One region of the Pseudoalteromonas sp. M58 genome, then DNA from elsewhere that is predicted to be linked to it. Evidence: predicted binding sites of a transcription regulator. Region 1 holds the regulator's gene; the other holds the start of a gene.
The links. Region 1 encodes LexA, which represses DNA repair genes until DNA is damaged. Its sites were predicted from a motif close to TACTGTATNNNNATACAGTA; they were not measured.

Region 1 (4,220 bases):
ATATCTATATGCCCTTTGATATCACCTATGACTATTGGGCTGCCTTTAAGAGCCGGAAAAACACCCGGCAAGCCTAATCCTGTTGGCTGATGGCACGCCGCGCAGCTCGCCATATAAACCTGCTCACCAAGCGCCATCAGCTCTTCTTTTGGTACAACTTGGTCTAATAACGCAGCGTCTGCTGCAGCTGCTTTTTGCTTGGCTTGTTTAGCCTCTGCTAACCACGTTTTGAAGTCTTCTTCTGTTTTAGCTTCTACCACAACAGGCATAAAACCATGATCTTTACCGCAAAGCTCTGCACACTGCCCACGGTAAGTACCAACCTCATTAATATTGGTCCATGTTTCATTAATAAACCCAGGGTTTGCATCTTTTTTAACGGCAAAGTCAGGCACCCACCATGAGTGAATAACATCATCTGAAGTCATTAAAAAACGTACTTTTTGATTAATTGGTAGTACCAGCGGTTTATCGACCTCGAGTAAATAATTCGGGTTTTTATCAGCAAGGTTGGTTATTTCATTTTGAGGTGTAGCTAGCATGGAATAAAACTCAACGTCCTCCCCCATATACTCGTAATGCCACTTCCACTGTGAGCCTGTAATTTTAATGGTGAGATCAGCTTTGCTGGCATCCTCCATGGCAATTAAGGTTTTAGTCGCAGGAATGGCCATAACAATTAATATGACAAAAGGGATCGCAGTCCACAGTATTTCTACTTTGGTGCTTTCATGGAATTGGGCAGGGACAGCCCCTTTAGATTTGCGATGATGAATGAGTGCCCAAAACATAATGGCAAACACGATCACCCCAATCACACAACATATTAAAAAAATAGTCATGTGCAGTTGGTATACATTATTACTTATATCGGTTACGCCTTTACGCATATTATATTGGCTATTAGCAAGCACATTCTGCGAAAAAACAAACAATATAAGCCACAAGGAAGAACTCAGCTTACCCATGTGACGGCTCCTTTGATGCTATTGCTGACGCAAAGCGAAGAGGCATACGGCTTAAACGCCTATTCGTTATTTTTATTTTTTATAAGGGTGCTGGATTTAGTAAATGTGTGTTCTCAAAACGACTAAGCTGTGAGTTATTTTTATTCCAGCTCTTTAATAACTAGTTAAAAAATAAACAATAAGCAAGGTGAGTATGAAAAATAAACAAGGTGTATTTTTTAAAATGCGCAGCTAAAAAAATAGCAACTAGTCAGGCAATTAATCTAAGAGTCAGGTTTAGTAAGGGGTGTATTGAAATTACAGGATAGAAATATAAAAAATTGTTAACTTAAAAAAGCAGAGTAAATTTGTTTATTTATAAAGTATTTAGTGATTTTATTTATGATAGGAGAAGCACTTGACAACATATAGTCATACATTTGATAAGTTAGACATTGTGCTGCTAACAAACCCAGCGCCTAATCACTATTAAGCGCTAAATTATGCTTTAATACTACATCCAGTCAGCGTTACGAATAACACCTACCGCTAAGCCTTCAATATTGAACGACTCATTTTCTAAATCGACCTCAATAGCTGAAAACTCATCATTTTCAGCATGTAAGAGTACTTTTCTGCCCGCTTTTTCTAAACGCTTCACGGTTACATCGTCGTCAACACGGGCAACAATAACTTGTCCATTTTCGGCAACTTGGGTTTTATGCACAGCAAGTAAATCACCATCCATAATACCAATGTCTTTCATACTCATACCGTTAACACGCAATAAAAAATCGGCCGCAGGTTTAAACATTAAAGGGTCAATTTTACAGTGGCTTTCTACATGCTGTTGCGCCAATATAGGCTCACCGGCAGCCACCCTGCCAATTAAAGGTAAGCCTAACTGCTCTGGCTCCTCTTCTTCAACAAGCTGAATGCCCCGACTCGCGCCTGGCTTCATTTTAATCACACCTTTTTTGGCCAGTGCTTTTAAGTGTTCTTCTGCAGCATTCGCACTTTTAAAACCCAGTGTTTGTGCAATTTCGGCACGTGTAGGAGGCATACCAGTGTCTTTAATAAACACTTTAATGAGTTCGAGTATTTGCGCTTGGCGTTTCGTTAATGGTCGCATACAACTGGTTTTCCATACAGTACAATTAACTGTGAGTATATACAGTTATTTAAAAATCGCAAATATAAATTAATGCCTTATATGCCGTTATCATCAAACAATAACCTACTTTAAAAGCAGGGTGATAAATGTAATTATTAGCAACGCATTATCATATTAATAAATTTTAATTCTCAATTACTTATCCAAGGAGCTAGCATGAGTATTTGGCATCAACCGATTACATTAGAGTTTTGTAAGCAATTAGATCAAGGTATTACAGGCCAAGGGACACTCATGAAAACCATGGGAATAGAGATCAGTGAAATTGGTGATGACTACTTAGTGGCAACTATGCCGGCAATTCCAGAGCATCATAACCCTATGGGTATCGTTCATGGTGGTGCAAATGTGGTGCTTGCTGAAACAGTAGCAAGTTATGCCGCTAATTTTGTAGTTGATTTCAATCGGTTTTATTGTGTTGGCCAAGAGATCAGTGCAAGTCATTTAAAGGCATCACGCAATGGCACATTAACGGCCACAGCGAGAGCTTATCATATCGGCAAACGCAGCTCGGTTTGGGATATTAAAATAACCAATAGCCGCAATGAGCTTTGCTGCGTATCACGGATGACCGCAGCCGTAGTTGAGCGAAAAGGCTAGTAAGTCAATTAACCAAGGTTGAAATTAAATTACTTTTCGAGAGGGTAAATAGTAATTTCTACGCCTGCACCAATTGCAGATATACGTAACAAGGTATCTGCATGTAAGGCTTGGTTAAAGCATTTTGGCGAAGTGCCAGACTCAAACCCCATATCGAAGGTTCTGCGTGAGCAACTCAACCATTGCTTTAATGCATTGCGTGAACACGACTCGATTAACTCACACAAGTGATTAATCGCTTTATCTGGCGTGGTTATTTCACCTGCAACCTCTATGCGAGCAAGTTGACGGTATTCGTCTTTATCATAATGTAAAATAGTTGCGACCTTTTTTAAATCAGCAACTAATACGCTAATATCTTGCTTTGACTCAAGCTCTAGATCTACATTTAAAAATTGAATTTCCGACATTATCTCGTTTTTACCCTCTATTAATTTCATTGCAAACTTTAACGCAGTTTTACCGTTATACCAAATCAACAACGCAGGAATCACCTCATTAACGCATTTTTAGCGTTAGCCTCTGAATATTGCCCACTATTTACTCCTCAAAAACGCCCTCTACAAAATACGCAAATTAAAATTAAAGCATGCCGGTGGCAGTTTACTTTTTTATTCTAGGCCTTAAACTAGCCGCTCCTGTAGTTCACGTATGTGATGGATATGATTCGGTTTATTTTAGCTTTGTTGGCTTGCTGTGCTTGTTTTTCAGCAATGGGCGAACAATTTACGCGGTTTTCGAGTGCCAAAAAGCACTTAATTAATACCCTTCCCGAAAACGCTAAAAGTATTTATTGTGGTTGCGATATAAAAAAACAAGGCAAAAAGTTAGTACCCGATCCTACCCATTGTGGCTACGTGCCTCGCAACACACTAACCCGCTCAGGCAAAGTAAATCAACGTGCATTGCGAATTGAATGGGAACATATTGTCCCTGCATGGGAATTTGGTCACCAGTTACAATGTTGGCAAGATGGTGGGCGTAAAAACTGCCGCAAAGTTAGCGCTAAGTTTCGCATGATGGAAGCCGATATAAACAATTTAGCCCCTGCAATTGGTGAAATTAACGCCGATCGCTCAAACTATCGCTTTGGTATGTTAGCCCAAAACGCGACGCAATATGGTCGCTGTGAGGTTAAAGTTAATTTTAAACAACGTGTTGTTGAACCGCCTGTTCATGCACGTAAACGCATTGCCGATGCGTACGCTTACATGCAAAAAACGTATGGTTTAAAAATTTCAGCTAAACAACAAAAGCTATTTAATGCTTGGCAACAACAAGCTTATGCTGCTAACACAAATAGTAAAAAGCTGTAAGTTTAAATTAAAAGCGTGTAACACACGCTTTTAATTAACCTATAACGCTTGGTGTGGTCCAAATATTTCGTAGTGAATGTTTGAGCTTTGCACACCTAAATCAAGTAGCTGGCCTTTTACGTTAGCCATAAATGATGCTGGTCCACACAAATAAAATGCCCCTTCGCTAATAGGTAATGATGC
Region 2 (4,220 bases), 780 kb from region 1:
AACTCTTTACCCCTGTGATTACTTGGGTACTAACATTTGAAGGGCACTTACAATTGGTGATGTTTTTTATCGCTAATGGATTGCTTTCAATGGTCAGTGATAATGTATTTGTCGGCACTGTATATATAAATGAAGTTGCTGCAGCTCTAAAAGCAGGTCAAATAACTCGAGACCAATTTGATTTACTTGCAGTGGCGATAAACACCGGCACAAACTTACCCAGCGTGGCCACCCCTAATGGTCAAGCTGCTTTCTTATTCTTACTTACATCAACACTAGCTCCCGTGTTACGCCTATCTTACGGTCGAATGGTGTATATGGCTTTACCTTACACTTTTGTGCTTACCTTTGTTGGGTTAAGCGCGACTTATTTTGGCTTGAGTGAAATAACCAGTTTGTTTTATGACTGGGGGATAATACAACACCACATCCCTGTAGCGAATTCTGGGCATTAAGAGCTTCCCCGACTTTGAGGAGCTAGGAAATTTCATAGCTCCTCACTTTTTCCCTTTTACTTGCTCCGCTGTTTATCCTACGTCATAATCTAAGCCCTTATTTAAATACGGATTTGTTATGAACTGGCTTGCTAATCTAAGTACTCAACGTACACCTTGGTTATTATTCAGTGGGATTGTTTTTCTGCTTGAAGTCATCGCGCTCTTTTTTCAATACAACATGGGATTAGCACCGTGCATTATGTGTATTTACCAACGCACCGCGGTATTAGGCTTACTTTTTGCCGGTATTATTGGCGCCAGTAAACCAAACAACCTCGTAGTCCGTATTGTCGCTTATACAGTGTGGGGGGTTTCAAGTGTATGGGGGTTACTAATAGCTCGTGAGCACATTGAAATGCAAACAACCACTGACCCCTTCGCATTTAGCTGTGAGTTTGAGCCAAATTTTCCAGAGTTTATGCCATTACATCATTGGATACCGCAATTTTTTGAGGCAACCGGTGATTGCGGAAACATAGATTGGCAATTTGCAGGCTTAAGTATGCCAGCATGGATGGAAGTTATTTTTGTATTGTTTACCGCCACACTTATTGCGTTAGTGGCCAGTCGATTAATCTCTAAAAAGTCACTTTAATATGTTTACTTTTTTTTCAAGCCACGTTGACGAACTTAAACACTTAAAAGTTCGTCAAAGACAAACCGTTATTGCGATCTCGTTAAGTATGCTCTCTCCTAGTGACAGAGTGTTAATGCGTATTGTAAAGCTTATGCTGCTAAGCCCATTTTTTTTAATATTTACCCTTTTTGAAGGATGGCTACTCGTGCCCTTTTTGATTGTGGCTGGTTTAAGCTACCCGCTACTAACCGCCCCCGTAGATGTTAATTTTGCTAAAAAGCACCTTGGTGCTGCCTTAAAACAGTTTAATCAGGGCGCATAGCGCCCTTTTAAGTTAAAACGCCACCTTTCCATCAAGTTTGGCTAGCATTTTTTTACCCACCCCTTTTACTTTAGCTAGATCTTCAAGTGATGAGAAATCACCATTTGTTTCTCTATAATCGATAATTGCCTGTGCTTTTTTCTTGCCAACACCTGGTAACTTAATTAACTGTTTTAAATCAGCAGTATTAATATTAACCACGGCTGATTGCATCTGCTCTGATAGCATATCGCTTTGCGCAAAGGTGCTACCCATAGGTAATAAACATAAAGCAGCGGCTAATGAGATGATTTTAATTAATTTCATACTATTTCCTTTTGTGTTCTTACATGAACATTCGTTGATTATTTACACCCAGCACTTTTACATAACGTTGTGGTTACTAAGTACTAACGGTAACAATCACTCCTTGCGACTCCTTTACTGCAACGCGTTATAAAGTGACTTAATAAATAAAGTAGAGTTACTCTTTATTGTCAACCAAGCTGCAGATAAACTAAGGCTAAAGCTTGCAAAACCACGCGCAAGCTTGTACTGTATATAAAAACAGTAATCTAATGATTTAAATTAATCATATTGCCACGTAAGTAAGCAGGAGAAATCATGGCTGTTGTTGTTAAATATGTTGTAGAACGAAACGGAGTCGAGCGCATGACGTTTACTACTAAAAAAGAAGCTGATGCCTATGACAAAATGCTCGATATTGCCGAGTCACTAGAACTCATGCTTGAAAAAGTAGATGTGCCACTAAGTGAACAACAGGTTGAGTCGCTCGCGCTGGAGATTGCAAAAAGTAAAGACGACTTTATGGCCGTACTTAAAGGTGGTAAAGAAGTACCCACTAAAGCTAAAAAAACAAAGTCAGATAACGTTGCGGATATAAAAGATAAAGCAGCGAGTTAGTACTTTCAAAAGCTCAATAGTAATTATTAAAAAACTGAATTCGGTATTCGAATTCAGTTTTTTTATGCCTTTAAATAATAATAGCTAAAGGTCAGCTAAAGCTAATAAAAAATGCCAACCAGTTAAACTGATTGGCATTTATAAAAACCAACACTTTACGTTAGCTAATCAGTTACAATGACGATTCAACTTCATCAAACAGATCAGTAATTTCTTTTTTCGGTTCAGCTGTCACAAGGCTTCCTACCACAATAGCAATACTCGCTAAAATGAAGCCTGGGACGATTTCATAAATTACACTGCTTAAGCTCTCACCATTAATGGTAATAGGCGCATAAATCCATACAAGCACTGTTAAAGCACCAACAACCATACCGCTAATAGCCCCTTTTAAGTTCATACGTTTCCAGTAAAGGCTAAACAAGACAAGTGGACCAAATGCAGCACCAAAACCAGCCCATGCGTTACTAACTAAATCAAGTATTGAACTATTACGGTCATACGCTAGGTAAATAGCAAATAACGCAACCAGTATTACGCTAATACGCCCTACTAACACCAGCTCAGTTTGCGAGGCATCGCGGTTTAAGTAAATCTTGTAGAAGTCTTCAGTAAGCGAGCTTGAACACACCAATAATTGCGATGAAATCGTACTCATAATCGCAGCTAAAATAGCAGCCAGTAGGAAACCAGCAATTAATGGGTGGAAAATAAGTTCAGCTAATACTAAGAAAATGGTCTCTTTATCGGCAATTGGCATTTGGTTTTCAATCATAAAGGCAGCACCAAATAAACCGGTAAATACCGCACCAATCGCAGATAGTGTCATCCAAGACATTCCAATACGACGCATAGTTGGCATTTCTTTTACTGAGCGAATAGACATAAAGCGAACAATAATATGTGGCTGACCAAAGTAGCCTAAGCCCCAAGCCATCGCTGAAATAATAGCAATGGTAGAACCACCAGCAAACCAATCAAGCATATTCAATGAATGGATTTCACTGGCTTTTGGTGAACTTAACAACTGCTGGTAATTTGCATTTGCTAAAGTATCCATAAATGGCTGATCAAGCATCATATAAGTAGCGATAGGTACTGCAAGCAAGGAGATAAACATAATACAACCTTGCACGAAGTCTGTTAGGCTAACCGCTAAAAAGCCACCAAATAAGGTGTAAACAACAACCACACCTGTGGTGATGTATAAACCCATTTCGTAACTCATCTGAAATGAATTTTCAAATAACTTACCACCGGCGACAACGCCTGATGAAGTATACAAAGTAAAGAACACAATAATAACAATTGCAGAGATCACACGAAGGATATTCTTGTTATCATCAAAACGATTTGCAAAATAATCAGGGATGGTAATAGAGTCATTTGCTTTTTCAGTATAAACACGCAGTCTTGGGGCGACTAAGAAATAGTTTGCCCATGCGCCTAACACTAAGCCAATAGCAATCCAAACCTTGCTAAGCCCAAACAAGTACATTGCGCCAGGTAGGCCCATAAGTAACCAACCACTCATGTCTGATGCACCCGCTGATAAGGCAGCAACACTGGGGGCTAAATTACGACCACCTAGCATATACCCTGATATATCGCTGGTAGATTGCTTATATGCGTATAGTCCTATTCCCAGCATTACAATAAAATATAATGCCAGTGAAATAATCATTCCTGTTTCCAAATTTGCCTCCACTTAAATAAGTAATAACAGGCTTTTAATCCAAATAATGACTCTTGAAATCTTATAATTAAGACAGTATTGGAATAAAAGCTTTCTACTGAACTATAACACGGTAATTGCTAATAACTCCAACCCGCTCATTTAAGTAGATAAAAAACCATCGGTTAGCTCACTTTTGCAACAAATAAAATGAAAAACAATAAAATTAGATTAAGAAATACCAAA

Region 2: AAGD16_RS11010 (YebG family protein) is a predicted target of LexA. The motif match lies at 1,929-1,948, and genes of this name have one in related genera.

Annotation. Positions count from the first base shown of each region.
Region 1 is NZ_CP152390.1:3,159,544-3,163,763, forward strand. Features, by position in the region: gene coxB (cytochrome c oxidase subunit II) at 1-968, opposite strand, end outside; gene lexA (transcriptional repressor LexA) at 1,462-2,079, opposite strand; gene AAGD16_RS14575 (PaaI family thioesterase) at 2,278-2,721, shown strand; gene AAGD16_RS14580 (hypothetical protein) at 2,751-3,131, opposite strand; gene AAGD16_RS14585 (endonuclease) at 3,384-4,037, shown strand; gene hmpA (NO-inducible flavohemoprotein) at 4,077-4,220, opposite strand, start outside.
Region 2 is NZ_CP152390.1:2,376,325-2,380,544, forward strand. Features, by position in the region: gene nhaB (sodium/proton antiporter NhaB) at 1-455, shown strand, start outside; gene dsbB (disulfide bond formation protein DsbB) at 574-1,092, shown strand; gene AAGD16_RS11000 (DUF6170 family protein) at 1,094-1,396, shown strand; gene AAGD16_RS11005 (ComEA family DNA-binding protein) at 1,409-1,702, opposite strand; gene AAGD16_RS11010 (YebG family protein) at 2,000-2,299, shown strand; gene putP (sodium/proline symporter PutP) at 2,472-3,983, opposite strand.